Regions from separate parts of the Mesorhizobium sp. B2-4-6 genome, predicted to be linked through region 2. Evidence: predicted binding sites of a transcription regulator. Region 2 holds the regulator's gene; each other region holds the start of a gene.
What was found. The regulator LexA, encoded in region 2, represses DNA repair genes until DNA is damaged. The targets are predictions, from matches to a motif close to TGTTCNNNNTGTGTTCNG.
Positions count from the first base shown of each region.

Region 1: the regulator LexA is predicted to act here: its motif matches at 1,262-1,279, upstream of FJ957_RS20475 (DNA recombination protein RmuC).
Region 3: the regulator LexA is predicted to act here: its motif matches at 1,905-1,922, upstream of FJ957_RS11470 (ATP-dependent helicase).
Region 4: the regulator LexA is predicted to act here: its motif matches at 1,781-1,798, upstream of FJ957_RS10470 (sel1 repeat family protein).

Region 1 is NZ_VFVI01000008.1:153,481-158,407, forward strand. It holds gene FJ957_RS20460 (plasmid stabilization protein) at 1-260, opposite strand, end outside; gene FJ957_RS20465 (hypothetical protein) at 416-673, shown strand; gene def (peptide deformylase) at 678-1,208, opposite strand; gene FJ957_RS20475 (DNA recombination protein RmuC) at 1,312-2,565, shown strand; gene FJ957_RS20480 (GFA family protein) at 2,568-2,972, opposite strand; gene FJ957_RS20485 (cation diffusion facilitator family transporter) at 3,009-3,968, opposite strand; gene FJ957_RS32485 (hypothetical protein) at 4,191-4,316, shown strand; gene sugE (quaternary ammonium compound efflux SMR transporter SugE) at 4,510-4,824, shown strand.
Region 2 is NZ_VFVI01000002.1:267,518-272,444, forward strand. It holds gene FJ957_RS07160 (alpha/beta hydrolase) at 1-617, opposite strand, end outside; gene kynU (kynureninase) at 672-1,919, opposite strand; gene lexA (transcriptional repressor LexA) at 2,369-3,103, shown strand; gene FJ957_RS07175 (ComEC/Rec2 family competence protein) at 3,144-4,927, opposite strand, start outside.
Region 3 is NZ_VFVI01000003.1:299,834-304,760, forward strand. It holds gene FJ957_RS11470 (ATP-dependent helicase) at 1-1,890, opposite strand, end outside; gene FJ957_RS31790 (hypothetical protein) at 1,993-2,160, opposite strand; gene FJ957_RS11475 (hypothetical protein) at 2,305-2,487, shown strand; gene FJ957_RS11480 (LysR substrate-binding domain-containing protein) at 2,855-3,823, opposite strand; gene FJ957_RS11485 (hypothetical protein) at 3,936-4,769, shown strand; gene FJ957_RS11490 (DMT family transporter) at 4,769-4,927, shown strand, end outside.
Region 4 is NZ_VFVI01000003.1:112,380-117,306, forward strand. It holds gene FJ957_RS10450 (AMP nucleosidase) at 1-449, opposite strand, end outside; gene FJ957_RS10455 (hypothetical protein) at 576-770, opposite strand; gene FJ957_RS32425 (hypothetical protein) at 820-954, opposite strand; gene FJ957_RS10460 (DUF2147 domain-containing protein) at 1,153-1,494, opposite strand; gene FJ957_RS10465 (hypothetical protein) at 1,508-1,753, opposite strand; gene FJ957_RS10470 (sel1 repeat family protein) at 1,922-2,188, shown strand; gene FJ957_RS10475 (ABC transporter substrate-binding protein) at 2,557-3,678, shown strand; gene FJ957_RS10480 (acetyl/propionyl/methylcrotonyl-CoA carboxylase subunit alpha) at 3,786-4,927, opposite strand, start outside.

The DNA.
Region 1 (4,927 bases), on a different contig from region 2:
AAATCTCGTTTCCTGGCAGCTTCGATATCAGCCATTATCTCAGCAAACTCGTTGTCAATAGCGCTTTCATTTGCAAATGCAGAGCGAATACTGTCCCATGCTGAGAGATTAGGTTCTAACCTTGTCTCCTGTTCTGCAATCATACCTTTCCACAGAAGATCGATGGCTTTGCCCGATAGGCTCTGACCAACCTTTCGGGCGGCCTGCTCGATCTCGCGTTTCAGGGGCTCGGGAACATTTCTAATTAGTAGATCGCTCACGCCAACCTCCAATTTGATATCACGATATCACAACGAGGAGCCTTACTCAACCAAGCCCAGTAAGGGGTTTGTGCAGCACCGAAGACTAATCGTTAACTAAGTTCGAATAACTTCCTCATATGATTCGAGCCGCCTGCTTCCTCGGAGCCATTCATATGAAGACTCGTCAAAAACCATTTGGGACACGTCGTCCTCCAATCGCCGAGTTTGAATCGAGTGAGGAGGAATTCACACAAGGCGAACTATCCAAACGGAGTGAGCGAGCGCTCCGTATCTATTTCACGCCGCTATTTGCAGGGGCCTTGGCCACAGTTCTAATATTCTCGCCCGAATCTCGCGCGCTTGCGCTGGAATTAGGCTCCAAAGCCATCGAATTGGGGAAAGACTGGATCCTGCGTGGACTGATTGAATGATAGCCTACCCCACCATCTTGCCCGGCACCTTGTCCTTGGCGAGCTTCTTGAACTTCCTCACCACCATGTCGCGCTTCAGCTTCGAGATGTGGTCGATGAACAGCACGCCGTTGAGATGGTCGATCTCGTGCTGCAGGCAGGTGGCCATCAGGCCTTCCGCCTGCATCTCCTGCAACTTGCCGTCGCGGTCGAGGTACTTCACCCGCACCGAGGCCGGGCGCTCGACCTCGGCATAATAGTCTGGGATCGACAGGCAGCCTTCCTCATAGACGGAACGCTGGTCGGAACTTTCGAGCACTTCCGGATTGATGAAAACATGCGGCTCCGGCGGCTCGCCTTCCTTGGCGAGGTCGATGACCAGTAGCCGCCGCGGCTCGCCGACCTGGATCGCCGCAAGGCCGATGCCCGGCGCGTCATACATGGTGTCGAGCATGTCGTCGGCCAGCCTGCGCAAATCGGCATCGACGCGCTCGACCGGCTCGGAAACCTGGCGCAGGACAGGATCGGGAAGGATGATGAGAGGCTTGATCGACATGGCGTCTCACCTAAGACCTCGCTCGAAAAGCGTCAACCGGGGCATCTTTGGCTTGTTCACGTTTTGATCTGTGCCAGAAGGCCGAATCGGTTATGCTGCCCAAATGAACGACATGACCTCCATGCTTTCCGAGCCCATCGCGCGGCTTGGCGCCACGACCATCACGCTTGGCCAGGCGCTGGCTTTCGGCGCAATCCTTCTGCTTGCGCTGTTCGTGGCGCTCGTGGTCGCCTTGTGGCGCGCGGCCGGCGCGCGCGCGGTGGCGGCCGCCGAAGCCGCCGACCATGCCCGCGATGCCGAGGCGAGGATGGCCGACATTATGCAGGCGCAGGCCGAGATGCAGGGGCGCATGGGCGCGATCGCCGAAGTTTTTGGGGCGAGGCAGGCTGAACTAACCCAGTCGCTCGGACAACGGCTCGACGCCATGACCGGGCGTCTCGGCCAGACCATGGCCGAGCAGACCAAGTCGACGCATGAGAGCCTGGCCAAGCTGCAGGAGCGGCTGGCGGTGATCGACACCGCGCAAGGCAACATCCAGTCCTTGGCCGGCCAGGTCGTGCAGTTGCAGGCGATCCTCTCCAACAAGCAGACGCGCGGCGCCTTCGGCCAGTCGCGGATGGAGGCGATCGTCGCCGACGGCCTGCCGCACGGCGCCTACGAGTTCCAGGCCAGTCTGAGCAATGGCAGCCGGCCCGATTGCCTGGTGCGGATGCCCAACGGCGCGCCTATGCTGGCCGTCGACGCCAAGTTCCCGCTCGAAGCCTGGAACGCCATCCGTGCCGCCGAGGGCGCCGACATGCAGAAGGCGGCGGCGCAGGCTTTTCGGCGCGACATCGAGGTGCATATCCGCGATATCGCCGAAAAATACCTGATCCAGGGCGAGACGCAGGACACCGCCTTCATGTTCGTGCCGTCGGAATCGGTGTTCGCCGAAATCCACGAGAATTTCGAGGCGGTGGTGCAGAAGGCGCATCGCGCCCGCGTCGTCATCGTCTCGCCCTCGCTGCTGATGCTGTCGATCCAGGTCATCCAGTCGATCCTGAAGGATGCCCGCATGCGCGAGCAGGCACATCTGATCCAGGGCGAGGTCATCCGGCTGATGGAGGATGTGGCGCGGGTCGACGAGCGGGTGCGCCGGCTGCAGACGCATTTCGGCCAGGCGACCAAGGACATCGACGACATCCTGGTGTCGACGTCGAAAGTGACCAAGCGCGGCCAGAAGATCGAGGCGCTGGAGTTTGCCGAGGGCGAGGCCGAGCCGCCGCGCAACGGGCCGGCCAAGGTCGAGGCCGGGGCGCGCGTGGCCGATTCCAAGACCGGCCAACTCAGGCTGCGCGTCGTCGAAGGCGACGATTGAGCCTACTGCTCCTCGACCACCCTGGTGCCTTCGAATTCCGGCAGCCACGGCAGCGCCGAGCGATGCCAGTATTGCGTTCGGGGCACCAACTGGTCGCGCTGGTGCGAAGTGCCGACCCTGATGCCGTAGATCTTAGGCCCGTCGCCGACGGAGGTGGCATAAAGATGCGAGCCGCAATTGCCGCAGAAACCCTGCGCCCGCTTTGCGCCGCTTGATCCCGTCTTGATATAGACCTTCGGCTCACCCCTGGTGATGCGGTAGTCCTCTTCAGGCACGCGCACCGTCACGCGGAAGGCTGTGCCGGTCAACTTCTGGCAGTCCGTGCAGTGGCAAATGGAAGTCTTTTCGGGGTCAACCTCGGCTTCATAGGTTATGGCGCCGCAGTGGCATCCGCCGTCGATTTTCATTGCCTTTTCTCCCTAGAAAACTTCGCCGCTTCAAGCCTAGCTCTCGTCCGAAGCCTCGGCGATGGCCTCGCGCCGCTGCTCCCATGTGCCAGTCGTTTGCGGCTTGACGAAGAGCCTGGATATCTGCGGCATTTCCTGCTTGAGCCTTAGTTCCAGGCGCTCGACGCAGGCCTCGATCTCGGGAGCCGTGAGATGATCCTCGAATTCGATGCTCAAACCCGCGACGATTTCCTCCGGCCCGATATGGACGCTCAGAATTCCGTTCGCCCGCTGGACGGCCGGATCCTCCTGGACGATCGCCAGCACCTTCTTCTGCACTTCGGGCGAGGCAGGTTCACCCAGCAGCAGGCCCTTGCTCTCGCGCGCCAGGAAGATGGCCGTGGCGCCCAGGATGATGGCGATGCCGATCGAGCCGACGCCGTCGAGCTCGGGGATTTCCAGAAGGTCGGCCGACAGGATGCCGGCGAAGGCGACGACAAGGCCAAGCAGCGCGGCGCTGTCCTCGAACAGCACCGTGTAGACGCTCGGATCCTTGCTGCGGCGTACGGCTTCGAACCAGCCCTGGCGGCCCTTCTGCTGCCGGAACTCCTTCAGCGCCACCAGCCATGAGCTGCCCTCGAAGACGAAGGAGAGGGCAAGCACGACGTAGTTGACCTTGGCATTGACGACCGGTTCGGGCGCCATGATGTGGATGACGCCCTCATAGAAGGAGACGCCGGCGCCGAGCGCGAACACCAGAAGCGCCACGATGAAGCTCCAGAAATAGAGCTCGCGTCCATGGCCGAGCGGGTGGGTGCGGTCGGGCGGCCGCGCGGCGCGGTGCATACCATAGAGCAGGAGCCCGCCATTACCGGTGTCGACCAGCGAATGCACGCCTTCCGACAGCATGGCGGACGAACCGGTGAAGGCCGCCGCCGCGAATTTGGTCAGCGCGATCGCCAAATTGCCGGCGAGCGCGGCATAGATCACTCGTCTTGACCCGCCATGTCCTGCCATTCGATCTCCCGGCGCGCCCGAGCTTGATGCCCGCCCAGGCGAAAGTCCACAGACAATGCGCCCGGCAGTCCGAAGTTCAAGCTACCACAGCGCGCTCGAGCGAGCATGGCGTCGGGAAACCGGTTGACATCCGGCTGGACGGCTTCGCAAGCGAGACGCCGCCTCTTGCGGTCCGGCATTTCTCTTGTTTCACTCGCACGTCCACAATCGGAGGAGCGAATCATGGCTAAAGGTGCGATGAAGGCGGGCAAGGAAGCCCGCAAGCCGAAGAAGGACGCCAAGAAGCCCGCCGCAGCCCCGGCGCCGAAGGCGCCGCCGGTCAAGGCGATGCGCATAAAGGAAAAGTAAGCGGCCAAATTCGGTCGATCCGGCTCAATGCAGACTTTGAACCGGCGGCATGACAATGCTGCCGGTGTTTTGTTGATCGGGAAACAGGCCGCCCCATATCAAAGGGCGAGGACGACCTCGCTTCCCCGAAAACCGGCCGGGACGACCCGCCACCAAGCATCTCAAGCGATGCTGAAATGACGGAGTGTCTTCGATGTCCTGGATTCTTCTTTTCTTCGCCGGCCTGTTCGAGATCGGCTGGGCGATCGGCCTCAAATATACCGACGGCTTTTCGAAGCCACTGCCGACCCTTCTCACTCTTGCCTCGATGATCGTCAGCCTCGGCCTGCTCGGGCTGGCGCTGAAGACGCTGCCCGTCGGCACGGCCTACGCGGTGTGGACCGGCATCGGCACCGTCGGCACGGCGCTGCTCGGCATCTGGCTGCTCGGCGAGCCGGCGACGATTGTCCGGCTCGCCTGTATCGGCCTGATCGTCTGCGGCATCGTCGGGCTGAAGCTGGTCGCCTAAAGCGCGTCGCGCTGAAGCGGATTCAGGCGACACGCTTTTAAGCCTTTGTTTTCATGCATGTCGTTATCGCAAAACCGCTGCGCACTTTTGCGCGACATGCATT
Region 2 (4,927 bases):
AAAGCCGGGCTTTCGCTCAACGCTTCCTTCTCGTCGATGTTCAGGGTCTCGTTCAGTGCGGTGAACATCAGCGGCCGAAGGTCGTGCAGGCCTGAGATCGAAACAACCTGGCATATGCGCCGCGACACATCGGACGACAGCGGCGAGGCCGCGGTCACCATCCGGCTGGCGAGATGCCCGCCGGCCGAGTGCCCGGTCAGCACCAGCGGACCATCGATCATCGCTGCCGCCTTCTCGATCGCTGCCGCAACCTCGTTGACGATGCCGCTGATCCTGGTTCGCGGGCAAAGCGTGTAAGACGGCATGGCGACGGCAAAACCGTGGCCGAGCGCACCTCCAGCCAGATGCGACCAGGAGGTCTTGTCTGACTCCATCCAGTAACCGCCATGGATGAACACGACGAGCCCCTTTGGCGCAGCAGGTGGGAGAAACAGATCGAACCGGTTGCGCGGCGCTTCGCCGTACACGATATCGAACCGCGCCCTGCCTTGCGCCAGCAGCTTTTCCCGAAAGGCCCGCGCCGGGTGATCCCAAGCCGCGGGCCAGCGGTCGCCGCCGGCGATGTTCGCGCCGTTGGCATAGGCGTTGTCCCAGTCGGCAATACGGTTTTCGAACACGGCCCCTCCGCGATCAGGTCGATGTTGAGCGGAGTTTAATTGGCATCGCCGCGGTCAGGTAACGGTTGTCTTGACCGCGAAGCGGGCTTCTCGCCAGACGCCGGTCCGCAAGATGTCTTCGAGCACTTCGACGGCATTCCAGACATCCCTGTAGCCGACATAGAGCGGGGTAAAACCGAAGCGCATGGTCGACGGCGCCCGAAAATCACCGATCACGCCGCGTTCGATCAGGGCCCGCATGATCTGGTAGCCATGCTGGTGAATGAAGGAAATCTGGCTGCCGCGTTTGGCGCCGTCGCGGGTGCTTTCCAGCGTAAGATCGCAACCGCCGCACCGTACCTCGACGAGTTCGATGAATAGATCGGCCAGCGCAATGCTCTTCCTCCGCACCGTCGCCAGGTCAACGCCGTTCCAGATGTCGAGCGCGCCTTTCAGCGTCCGCATCGACAGGACCGGCTGCGTGCCGCACAGAAATCGGCGGATGCCGGTGCCTGGCGCATAGGCTTGCTCGAAGGCGAACGGCCGTGCATGGCTCCACCACCCGCTGAGCGGCTGCCGCACATCGGCAAGATGCCGCTCGGCCGCATAGATGAAGGCAGGAGAACCCGGCCCGCCATTGAGATATTTATAGGTGCAGCCGACGGCGAAATCGGCGCTTGCCCTGTCAAGCTCAACCGGCATGGCGCCCGCGCTGTGGCAGAGATCCCATACGATCAGCGCACCGGCGTCATGCGCCATGCGCGTAAGCGCCGCCATGTCGCGCAACTCGCCGGACTTGTAATTGACGTGGTTGACCAACACCACCGCCACGCGTTCGTCGATCAGTTCCTCGATGGTCGGCGCGTCCACGCCAGCCAGGCGCAGGACAGCGTTCTTTCCGGCCGAGGCCACCCCTTCGGCCATATAGATATCGGTCGGAAAACTGTCGCCCTCGGCAACGATCACGGTTCGGCCCGGCCGCATCGCCATCGCCGCGTGCAGCACTTTGTAGATGTTGATCGACGTGGTGTCGCAGACCACGGTCTGGCCCGGCGCCGCGCCGATCAGGCGCCCGAGCCGGTCGCCCAGCTCGACCGGCATGTCGAACCATCCATCCTTGTTCCAGGCACGAATGAGGTCATGCGCCCACTCCTCGGCGGCTGCCTTGCGCAACTCGTCGAATGCGGCGTGCGAGGCCGCTCCCAACGAATTCCCATCGAGATAGATCACCCCCTCCGGCAGGACGAAGCGATCGCGCAGCGCGCGCAGCGGATCCGCGGCATCCATCGCCTCGATCTCGGCGAGATCAGGAATTCCCCCCATCATGCTGCCGCCTCCATTTCGGCATGGCGCCCCTCATGGTTGGCCAAGGGTGGTTGTCTCACCACCGTCCGTGCCACGGCAAGAACCTTCTGCGCCATGTTAGCTGGTCCATAGACGGCGAAGACCATGGATCGGAATCATTGCCGAGGTTGGCATTTTGGGTCCGTTTCGTTCACGGTGAAGCACGTTCGCGCAAGAGCCGAAGCGATCCCGCCCCCGCCTTTGTGACGGTGGTGGACCGCGCTGCAGCTTGAGGAGGGCTGCAAAATCGAGCGGAATCAATGACACCGCCGACCTGGCTCGGCCGAGTATCGCTTGGATGCAACATTGTTTCCGAAGTCTCAACAAATTCACTAAACTTTAAACGGTTGCGGAACACAACTGGAACAGATAGTGTTTGTTCTGGGTTTGTTTTTCTGATTCTGGTTTCAGAACCCAAGGGGGCCGCCATGCTGACGCGCAAACAACATGAACTGCTGATGTTCATCCATGAACGCCTCAAGGAGAGCGGGATTCCGCCGTCTTTCGACGAGATGAAGGAAGCGCTCGACCTCGCCTCCAAATCGGGCATCCATCGGCTGATCACGGCGCTGGAAGAACGCGGCTTCATTCGCCGGCTGCCGAACCGTGCGCGCGCGCTTGAAGTGCTGCGGCTGCCCGACTCGATCGCGCCCGGCCTGAATGCAGCGAGAAAGTTTTCGCCGAGCGTCATCCAGGGCGGCCAGGGCAATCTCGGCCGCCAGGTCAAGCCGGCCACGCCCTCGCGCACGCCGACACCCAGCAATGACGACGACGCTGTTTCGGCCGTATCCATTCCGGTGATGGGCCGCATCGCCGCCGGCGTGCCGATAGACGCCATCCAACACCAGACGCATTCGATCTCGGTGCCGCCGGACATGATCATGGGCGGCGAGCATTATGCGCTGGAGGTCAAGGGCGACTCGATGATCGAGGCCGGTATCTTCGACGGCGATACCGTCATTATCCGCAATGCCAATACGGCAAGTCCGGGCGAGATCGTGGTGGCGCTGGTCGACGACGAGGAAGCGACCCTGAAGCGGTTTCGTCGCAAGGGTGCCTCGATCGCGCTCGAGGCCGCCAACCCGGCCTATGAGACCCGTATCTTCGGACCGGACCGGGTCAAGGTTCAGGGTAAGCTCGTCGGACTCATCCGCCGTTACTGAGCAGAACCGCACGGCGGTCTCCGCCGGGATTGCGTGCCATCTACTCTGTCAACTGCGGCGCGACCGCCGGCTTTTCCGGTCGTTGATAGGGCGGCAGCCCCCTCGCCTCACGCGCGTATTTCCGCTGCTCGTGCCAGGGTCGGTATGGTTCTTCGACCGCGTAGCGAACGGTCGGCCGCGCCGTTGCCGATCGCGAATCGAAGAAGATGGCGGCGCTGCCGTCGCGTGCCAGTTGCCGCTTGGTGACGACAAGCACGCGCGCATCGCGGCATGGGTTGTAGGCTGTGGCGTCGTCGATGACGATGAGGTCGGCGAAACCGCAAGCAGGCCGGGCGCTGGCGCGATTCTCGGCGAGCGCGACGATGGCGCCGGAAGGATGCCGGCCGATGCAGAGGTCGCCGGTGCAGTAGAACGGCGAGCCGGGCGGCAGGTCGACGGGATCGGCGATGTCCATGGCGTCTTTAGCGAACGTCTCCGGCGGTACGATTTCCTCGGCTTTCAGCGCCCGTTTCCAGTTGTCGGTGGTGAACTCGTTGGAGCGCGTGCGGTTGATGGCAAGCTCACCGCCGCCGATCGGCATCGCCACCAGATGCGCATCCTCCGAGACAAGCACATCCGGGGCGCGGGCATGAGGAATGGCCAGCAGCGCGGCGAGCGCGAAGGGTACGGCGGCAAGCCTCAGCCAGGTGGTGGCCATCGTCGCGATGACCAGCGCGACCGTGGCCAGCAGCACCGACTGGATCGAGATCAGCCCGACGGCATCGACCGGTGAGCGCTCGGAGATCCACGCCGAGATGGCGATCATCGCCGTCAGGCCCTGGCCCATCACATAAAGGAATGGACCGTCGAAGCCGAAGGGCATGGCCAGCGCGCTCAACACGGCGAACGGCATGACGATCAGTGAGACGATCGGCATGACCGCCAGATTGGCCAGCAGGCTGAGCGGCGACACCCGCTGGAAGTGCCAGATCGCAAACAACAATGTCGCGCTGCCCGCGATGAGCGACGTTATAGCGGCGCCGCCCACTCCAACCGCCACTTTTCGCGACACGAAGCCGAGAAACGAACGCTTTGCCGGCGGCGCGGTCGTTTTGCCGGCGCGATAGTCGGCAAAACCGGCATAGGCGCCGACCAGCGCGGCGGTGGCGGCGAAGGACATCTGGAAGCTCGGGCCGACCACTTCGTGCGGCGAGACAAGGATGACGGCGATGGCCGAGATCGCCAGGTTGCGCATGGTGAGCGCCGCGCGGTCGAAGAGCACGGCGGCGAGCATCACGGCCAGCATGATGAAGCTCCGCTCGGCCGCCACCACGATGCCGGAGATCACGAGGTAGGCGGCGATCGAGAACAGCGCGATTGCAGCGGCATATTTCTTCACCGGCCGGCGCGACGAGAAATCCGGAAACAGCGCGAAGGCGCCGCGCAAAAGGACCATGATCGTGCCGGCGACCAGCGCCATATGCAGCCCGGAGATCGAGATGATGTGGTAGATGCCGGTCCGTCGCATCGACTCGTTGATGGTTTCCGGAATGCCGGCGCGGACGCCGACGATCAGTGCGGCTGCGATCTCGCCTTCGGATCCGCCGATGGCGCTCCTGATGTGATCGGCGATCCCTTCGCGCGCGTTTTCCACTGCCGATGCGACGCGCGCGCCAAAGGGCGCTTCCGCTGGCGCAATCAGCTTTGGATCACCCAGGAAAAAGCCGCTGCCGCCGATCCCGGCAAAATAGCTGTCGAATGAAAAGTCGTAGCTGTCCGGCCGAACCGGGCCGGTCGGCGGCAACAGCTTGGCATAGCCGGTCAGCATCGACCCGGCTGTCATGT
Region 3 (4,927 bases), on a different contig from region 2:
GCGCTGCGGCACGACGAGATGCAGGCTGTCCTTGGCCCTCGTCATCGCCACGTAGAGCAGGCGCCGCTCCTCCTCGATGTCCTCCTTGGTGCCAACGCCGAGATCGGCCGGGATGCAGCCGTCGACGGTGTTGAGCACGAAGACGTTCTTCCACTCCTGGCCCTTGGCCGAATGGATGGTCGACAGGATGAGATAATCCTCGTCGCGATGCGGCGGCCCGGCCTGGTCGCTGGTGGCGTCGGGCGGGTCGAGGGTGAGCTCGGTCAGGAAGCGCTCGCGCGACGGATAGGTCGATGCGATCTGTTCGAGCTGTATGAGGTCGGCGCGGCGCGTGATCGCATCCTCATGGATGCGTTCCATATGCGGCTCGTACCAAAGCCTGATCCGCTCGAGGTCGGCCGGCCATTTGGCGCCGGCGCGTAAGCCGCCATAGATGTCGAGGAACACCGGCCAATCCTGCGCGGCGCGCTGCGGCGGCCGGAAGCGGGCAAGGCCGAGCGTCTCGTCCAGCGACGTCGCCATGGCGTCCACGATCTGCGAGGCGGCAGATGGGCCGATCCCTGGCATGAGCTGCAGCACCCGAAAACCGGCGACGCGGTCGCGCGGGTTTTCGGCGAAGCGCAGCATCGCCAGCATGTCCTTGACATGCGCGGCATCCAGGAATTTCAGGCCGCCAAACTTGACGAAAGGGATGTTGCGGCGTGTGAGCTCGACCTCCAGCGGCCCGCTATGGCTCGAGGTGCGGAACAGCACCGCCTGCGCCTTCAGCGCCGTGCCGGCCTCGCGCTCCGCCAGGATCGCCTGGCAGACATAGTTGGCCTGCTCGGCCTCGTCGCGCACGCTGACCAGCTGCGGCTTGTGCGATGACCGCCGCTCGGTCCAGAGATTCTTGGTGAAGCGCTCGCTGGCCTCGCCGATCACCTTGTTGGCCGCGGCCAGGATCGTCTCGGTCGAGCGGTAATTGCGCTCCAGCATGACGACCGCTGCTTCTTGCGCGAACTGTCTTGGAAAGTCGAGGATGTTGCGCACTTCCGCGGCGCGGAAGGAATAGATCGACTGCGCGTCGTCGCCAACGACGGTCAAGCCCGCGCCGTCCGGTTTCAGCGCCAGAAGGATCGAGGCCTGCAGCCGGTTGGTATCCTGGTATTCGTCGACAAGTACATGGTCGAAGCGGCTGGAAAGATGCGCGGCGATCTCCGGCTCCGCCGCCATCTGCGCCCAGTAGAGCAGCAGGTCGTCGTAGTCGAGCACGTTCTGCACCTGCTTGGCCTCGACATAGGCCGCGAACAGCTCCTTGAGCTGGTCCGCCCACGCAGCGCACCACGGGAAGGCGGAGCCCAGCACTTCACCCAGCGGCGCCTGCGCATTCACCGCCCGCGAATAGATCTGCAGGCAGGTGCCTTTGGTGGGAAAGCGGCTTTCGGTTTTCGAGAATCCCAGCTCGTGCCGGGCAAGGTTCATCAGGTCGGCGGAATCTTCGCGGTCGTGGATGGTGAAGGCCGGATCGAGGCCGATCTGCTCGGCATAATCGCGCAGCAGTCGCGCGCCGATGCCGTGGAAAGTGCCGGCCCAGGCGAGCGCGTCGGTGATGATGGCGGCGTCGCGTCCCAGCACCTCGCCGGCGATGCGCTCAACGCGCTTGGCCATCTCGGCAGCGGCGCGACGGGAGAAGGTCATCAGCAGAATGCGGCGCGGATCGGCGCCCTTGACGATGAGATGGGCGACGCGATGCGCCAGCGTGTTGGTCTTGCCGGAGCCGGCGCCGGCGATCACCAGCAGCGGCGCGGCCACTTTGCCGTCGCCATGCATCACCGCCAGCCGCTGCTCGTCGTTCAGCCGGCCAAGATAGGCGGGCGCCTCGAAGGACGAATCACGAGCGGCGATGTTCATCGCCCATCAAGCATCGTTTCCGCTTTGTTCGCAACGGGTACGGCGCTGGCGATTGGCGAAAGCCGACGCGACAGACGATCTCCCAAGGGGAGATTGGCTGAACTACCGCTTCGGCTCGACCCCCATCGCCGCCGACTGGCGCCGCAAATTGCGCCGCTCGTCGCCCGGCATGTCCAGTGGCGCGACGTTGCCGGGCACCTCGTCGATAATCCTGATGGCGACGCGGTAGGCGGTGTAGGCAAACAGGCCTGTTAACATCAGGCGGATCATGGCTATCTCCTTATGCGGTTCGATCGGGTCTCAACCGGGTGGCCAACGGTTGGTTCCCCTCCAGCCAGCCAAACCGCGCCACGCAACCAAACCGCCACCGCTTCGTTGCCCTTGAGATCAAGGAGCAAACGAGAGGAGCTCGTCATGAAGAAGCTTCCTGTGCTGCTGGCTCTTGCGGCAGGGCTCGTGCTCGTCGCCTGTGACAACAGCGTGCAACCCACCAAGGCGCCGGGCGCTGAAGTCAACCAGAATCCTCAGGTCGACAAGAACCCGGTGCCGAAATCGACCACCGGTGGCGACCAGCAGGGTACAGCGCCGAAGCAATAGGGCAGGCGGGCTGAATTGTCGTCAGTCTGAAACGAAGAAGGCCGGCGCTGCTTGGGAGGAAGCTGATAGCGCCGGCCAAGCGGGAAAATCAGGCCCGCCGCACAACATAAGATAGCTGAGTCTCCGCTTTGCGTCATGGTGCGATCGCGGTAGCCGGCTATACAGCTCCGAAGAAATCACCGGAAAATCCTGAAATTCCGCCGAGGTCCGCCTTCGCGGGTATCTGGGTGTCGTGTTTTGCTGCGCGCGACCTCATCGGAGGCAATCGTGAAAAGTCTGGCGGCCAAGACGCTGCCGACGGCCGGATATTGGCGGCCAGAGCTATCGAGGAAGAGGTGTGCGAACGCTGGTAGCCGGCATCCGGCCTTCAAGCCACCGCCGCGCGCCCTAGTTGTCCGCCGGCGATCTCTACGTCCAGCTGGCGCTGCGTCAGCGCCGCTTCGGCCATGATCCACTGCTTGAACAACTGCACCTTGCGGGCGCCGAGCGCCTTGGTGGGGTTGACGAAATACCAGCCCGCCGTGTTGGGGTGGTGGACCGCGAAGGGGGCCACCAGCCGTTCGGCGCGGATGTCGCTTGCCATATAGGCGCGGTTGGCGACGGCAAAGCCCATGCCGGCATTGGCCGCCTCGTAGGACATCATGCAGCTATCGAAATAGACGCTCATGGTTTCGCCAAGCACGAAGCTCGCGCCGGCAAAGCCCAGCCATGACTGCCAGCTCTGCGTGCAGGTGTCGGAATGCAGCAGTGTGAAATAGCGCAGGTCTTCCGGCGTCACCTTCGACAGCGGCTTGTCGCCCAGCACATCGTGGAAGAGCTTGCGGCTGCAGACCGGTGTCAGGTCTTCCTTGAACAGCAGTTCCGAGGTGAGGCCGGGGAAGTTGCCGTCGCCATATCGGATCTCGAGATCGTATTCCGAGGTCGAGAATTCATGCGTGGCATAGGAAGTCGCCACCCGCATCTCGATGTCGGGATATTGCCGCTGGAAGGACGAGAGCCGCGGGAACAGCCAGCGCGCGGCAAAGGTCGGCAGCACGCAGATCCGCAGCACATGCGCCTGCGACTGGCCCGTAGCCTCCATGCTGGCCGCTACGATCCGCTCCAGCGCCTCGCGGACGCGCGCCACGTAGGTCTCACCCTCCGGCGTCAGCGACACGGCATTGCCGCCGCGCTCGAAGATCTTGAAGCGAAGCTGATCCTCCAGGCTCTTCACGCGCTGGCTGACGGCGGAAGCGGTGATGAACTGCTCTTCGCCGGCACGCGTGAAATTCCTGTGCCTCGCGGCGCTCTCCACGATTTTCAGCGAGTTGAGGTTGACCTGACTGAGCAGACGCACGGGGTTTCGACCTTAAGCTGGGCTTACGCTACCACCAGCATTCCTAAATTTACAGGGGTAGGCGTTTAAATGACTGCTAACCAAGTGTTGCCCCCACCTTGGAGAAAGTAGAATGAACGCCCATACAATTCCCGAACTGCGCTGCGCAATGAGCCGCGAGGCGATCATTGGTCATGAGACCTCCTGGAAAGTGTCGGGTTTCGGCGTCGCCCAGTATCGTCACGGTTACGACCCCGCTCTGCTTGCCGCCATCGAGGAAGCCGCCCTGAAGTTGAAGGCCAGCCATGCCGTGCACAAGCACCTCGACCTCACCTTCATCACCGGCGCCGACCGCTATATTCCGGAGATCAAGGAGCTTTTACACGACAAGCTGCGCCTGGAAAGACTTTCCGACATGATGGGCACCAAGCTCGAGCCGTATCCGCTGTCGATCGTCGGCTCGACCGTCACCTTCATGAATCCGAAAGACGGTGCGGTCGAATGGCATTGCGACGGCGTTCCGGTGACCGAACTCATTCCGCTGTCGATCAGCGACCCGCTCATCGGCGGCCATCTTGAGATCTATTGCGACGATTCCGAGACCGGCCGCTCGATCCTGGAATCCGGCCGCGATCTGCCGCGCAACAAGATCATGCGCATCGACCACAAGATGAACTATGCCACGCTCGGCCAGTTCCTCGGCGTGCTCCATCGCACCGCGCCGATCCAGCTCGGCGAGCGCGTCACGCTGGTGCTCAACCAGCGTTCGGCGACCAAACCCTATGTCGACGACAACCGCATGTTCTATCTTGCCGCCGACAACGACCATGACCGTGCCTGGGTGAACGAACTGGCCGAGGATGTCTGGACCAACCAGTTGCCCGCCTACCGCCGCCATGCCGAGGAGCATTCCGCGCCGCAGCCGACGGCGGAAGCGGTTTCCGGCGGGACGAGGGAGTCGTGGTAATGAGCCATGATCCGGTCGAGCGTCAGCCGCCCTCAGTGTCGCTGAGCCTCGGTCCGGTCGTGCCGGAAAATCAAAACCGTTCCAGCGTCGCCCCCGGGGCGGCGCTGGCCTTCGCCCTCGGCGCCGTGGCGCTGTGGGCCACCAACGCCCTGGTCGGC
Region 4 (4,927 bases), on a different contig from region 2:
TCCGGCACGTCGAACAGGTCGCGGATCGGCCGCTTGATGCGCTCGGCGGCCGCCCCGTCGACATAGGTGCCTTCGAGAAAGGCGAAATGCAGCGGGATGGGCGTAGTCGATTCCGCCACCGTCACCGTCACGCCGTGATTGCGCATGATGAGCCTCAACTGCTCGATGAGATAGTTCTCGAACAGTTGCGGCTGGGTGATCGTGGTGGCGAAATGCCCGGGCGTCGGCATATGGCCATAGGCCTGGCGCGAGTCGACCTGGCTGAACGAGGTCGTGGTGACGCCGATCTGCGGGTAAAAGGCCCGGTAGCGCTTGCTCTCGTCCCCGCCAGCGGCAAGCGCGGCGAAGGAATCGCGCAGGAATTTTGTGTTGCGGTCGTAGAGCGTCTGCAGCGCCGCAACGGCCTTTTTGGCGTCGTGGAAGCTCTGCTTGCCGAAGGGCTCCGGCATGACGACCGATTCGATGGCTTGGGGGTAGATTCGCTTTTCCATGGCTCAATATAGAGACTCAGGAGAGCGCTTGGGAGGGGGAGCCAGGCCTCAAGCGGTCCGGCGCGTCGTTTTTCTTCGGCTGCCTTATCCGCGCTGCAGGCTGATCAGCAGCACGAAGCCGACGCTGGTGTTCTTGTGCGGCGGCGCCTCGATCCTGTTGCCCGTGTCGGCGCGCATCATCGGCACCGCCAACACGGGGGCGGCAAGCAGCATCAGGATGAGCGTCGCCCGCGGCAGCAGCCGAAGGGCATTGGTTGCGATGGCGGCGATGCGGTTCATTTTAGTGGTGTCCCCGTTCCAGCTTGGTCGTTTCAACGCTTGAATTGGTTCACGAGGCCGACAACGCAGGCACCGGCCGTTCCCACGGGCGGGCCGAATGACCGGCCTCCGCAACGAGAATGGCGAAGAACATGCCAAACAGGCTCATCAGCAGGCAGACGATTGCGAAGCGACGGGCAAGCATTTCTCTCTCCTTCAATGCGGGAGAGAATGCCGGAATGCCTCTGAACCGGTTCTGAGACTGGTATTCATCTGCGGTTCAAATTGATTGACGAGGTCTTGAACAGGTGCCGGTGGCGCAGCGCCGGTCCGGCGGAGCGCCGCCGCTCCAAAGGAAAACGGGGCCGTTCGGCCCCGTTTCGGATGATCTGGAATCTGGCGATCAGAGCTTATGCCAGGTCTGGCTCTTGCAGATCAGGCCGCCAAGTACGCAGCCGCTCATCTTGAGCGTCGTGCCCGTGAGCGTCGCCTTGCCGGAATAGGTCTTGTCGTTCGCCGGGTCGGTGATGTTGCCGGCATATTTGTTGTCGCCTGTCGCCTTCATCGAGCCGATCGTCTTGCCCGCATATTTGCCGGTCTTGAGCGTGATGGAGAACGAGCCGCCGCCGCCGATCGTCGCCGTCTCGCCGGACTGCGTCTTCCAACTGCCTTCGATCGGGTCGGCCCACGCGGCGCTCGCCATGATCACTGTGGCCGCCAGGGCCAGGCTCATCTTTCGAAACATCTTGTCCTCCTCCCTATGGGGTTGCGGCGGGCTCCGGTCCGCCTTCCTGCCCCTTACGCAAAGGTAAAGCTAATCCAGCTCCCGCCAAAACAAAAGCGGTGCCGCCACGGAAGGTTGCAAGGATTTTCGCGCCCTGCATTGCCCGGAATAAACGAAACTCGAAAAACGCTTCGGTTTCCGTGGTTAGCGAAGTCTTGATTCCGCTCGCGGCAATTTTCATCGAATTTGATGCAAAATGGCTGAAACGCTGGATTCCCATGCTTAACAGTTTTTCGCGTTTACCTCTTGTTTTAGCTTTGTTTTCCTCAAATTAAGCAAGCCATTTAACGACAGATTCAAGGCCAGCCGTCATCCTCGAAAGCATCGAAAGAGCGCCCCGCCCCAAGGGAAAAGGAGGCAGCTCTCGGGAGCCAGACAGGGGATTGAAATGGCACGTTTTGAAATGCTTGAAGACGGCTTCGGCGCCATGGGGGCAACTGCCCAGGCCGACATTCTTTTCGAACTGGGCATGATGTATGCGACCGGCCGCGATTGCGAGACCGATGTCGTTGCCGCCCACAAATGGTTCAACATCGCCGCGATCAAGGGCTCGGTCCGCGCCGCCGAGCTGCGCTCGGAGCTGTCGGCCACCATGTCGAAAGTCGAGATCGCCACGGCGCTGCGCGAAGCGCGCGAATGGATGACGATGCACTGATCCTGAGCGCGCAACGCTCGGAAATTCATTGGGACAAGGCCGCGAAAAGACGGCCGGTCAAGAAGAACGAGAACGCGGCAGGTTGAAACAACCGAAGCCACGCAAGAACAGGGAAGCGAGCGGGGTTCAGGCGCGGGGCGCCGGGGAAGCTCGATTGCAAAAAAGCCGCGACCGGCCGGGACAAGGCCGGCGCGGCTTTTTGCATTACGTGTGGTAATCGGCCGCGTGGCCCAAGAAATCCTCGCCTAAATGAACCAAAACCTTCCGCATTGTGCTCTCGACAGTTTCGGCGAAGGGTGAAATTGTCCCGGCTCTGTGGAAGAAGCGCGGCCGGAGCGGCGCGCGCAAGTGGAGGAGTTCTTATAGTCATGAAAAAATTGGGTATTTTGAGCGCGGCCGCATTTGGCCTGATGATGAGCGCCTCGGTTGCCTTCGCCGACGACATCACCATTTCGGTGGTCGGCCCGATGACCGGCCAGCTCGCCACCATCGGTGACCAGTTCAAGCAGGGCGCGCAGGCTGCCGCCGACGCGATCAATGCCGCTGGCGGCGTCAACGGCTCCCAGATCAAGCTCGACATCGAGGACGACCAGTGCGATCCGAAGCAGGCGGTCTCGGTCGCCAACCGCATCGTCGCCAACGGCGTCAAGTTCGTCGACGGCCATGCCTGCTCGGGCTCGAGCATTCCGGCCTCGGCCGTCTATGCCGAAGCCGGCGCGCTGATGATGAGCCCCGCCTCGTCCAACCCGGTGCTGACCGATGCCGCGGCCAAGGCCGGCTGGCCGACCATCATGCGCCTCTACACGCGTGACGACGCGCAGGGCGCCTTCATCGGCCCTTGGATCGCCAAGAAATACGCCGGCAAGAATGTTGTCGTCCTGCACGACAAGAGCGCCTACGGCCAGGGTGTCGCCGATGCGGTGAAGGCGACGATGAATGCCGGCGGCCTCAAGGAAGTCGACTATGAAGGCATCAATGCCGGCGAGAAGGACTATTCGGCCCTCGTCACCAAGCTGAAGGAACTGAAGGCCGATGTCGTCTATTTCGGCGGCTATCACCCGGAGGCGGGCCTGATCCTGCGTCAGGCGGCCGAGCAGAACGTCAAGTTCCAGCTGATCATGCCGGACTCGATCGCCTCGCCGGAATTCTGGCAGGTCGCCGGCCCGGCCGGTGAAGGCACCATGTTTGTCTTCCCGTCGGACCCGCAGTCGAAGCCCGAAGCCAAGGACGCCGTCGCCAAGATCAAGGCCGGCGGCTTCACGCCGGAAGGCTTCACGCTGTTCTCCTATGCGGTGATCCAGGCCGTGGCTGAAGGCGTCAAGCGCGCCGGCACCGACGATCCGGCCAAGGTCGCGGAGGCGCTCAAGGACGGCAAGCCGATCAGCACCGTCGTCGGCGACGTCGTCTTCGACGAGAAGGGCGACCTGAAGAACGCCAGCTACGACATCAACCAGTGGCACGACGGCAAATACGCGCCGATCCAGCCGTAATTCGGTTCTGCAATCGAGGAAATGGCCGGGCTCGTCCCGGCCATTTTCGTTTGTGCCGTGGCATTGACGTACAGGCGAGGCCGGCGCTGTCCCGCCGACATAGCTATTCAGCCCTGGCCGTCCTCCGCGAACCGGACCAGCACCGTGCCGTCGCTGACCTGTGCGCCCTCGGCCGCGATCTCGGCGATCACGCCGTCATGCGGGGCGGCGATCATATGCTCCATCTTCATGGCTTCGAGGATCAACAGCGGCTGGCCCTTGATCACGGCATCGCCCGCCGCGGCGCGCACCAGCTTGACCAGGCCTGGCATCGGCGCGCGCAGGCTGCCTGCGGCGGCTCCCGCCTCGTCGGCCTTGGCAAGCGGATCGGGAACCGTGAACGTATAGCCGACCGCGCCCTCGAAGACGGTAACGTGGCCGGGCCAGCGGGCGGCATGCGGCATGGTCCGCAAATCGTGCGTGTTCACCGCATCATGCGGTGCCTCCAGCGCCACCTGGAAGCGGCTGTCCGGCCGTGCCGAAACCTTGGCCAGGATGTTCTCCTCGCCATGGCGCAGGCGAATGCGGCGCGACAGCGTGTGGAAATGCGCATAGCCGGAAAGCGTGGACCAGGGATCGGCGGCGGGACCCGGCGTGCCGGCATCCATCGCGGCAAGCGCCGCCGCGGCGATCGTCTCGTCGCCCGGCCCGGGAATGGTGGTGAGCGCCTCCTGATGCCGGCCGATCAGCCCGGTATCGACGTCGCCGGCCGCGAAATCGGCGTCGGCCGCGAGCGCCGCCAGGAAGGCGGTGTTGACGGTCGAGCCGGCGACTTCGGTCCGGGCGAGGGCATCACGCAGCGCGCCGAGCGCCGTGGCCCGGTCCTTGCCGTAAACAACCAGCTTGGCGATCATCGGGTCATAGAAGGGCGAGATCGCATCGCCGGCACGCACGCCGGTCTCGATGCGCATCGCGGCGCCTTCCGCCGCGGCGTCGGGGAATTTGAGATGATGCAGCGTGCCGGTCGCCGGCAGGAAACCCTTCGCGGCATCCTCGGCATAGAGGCGTGCCTCGAAAGCGTGGCCGGCAAGCGCGATCTCGCCCTGCATTTTCGGCAGTTTTTCGCCGGATGCGACGCGAAGCTGCCATTCGACCAGATCGACGCCGGTGACCATCTCGGTGACGGGGTGCTCGACCTGCAACCGCGTGTTCATCTCCATGAACCAGAAGCGGTCGGCTTTGAGCCCCTGAGAGGCGTCGACGATGAACT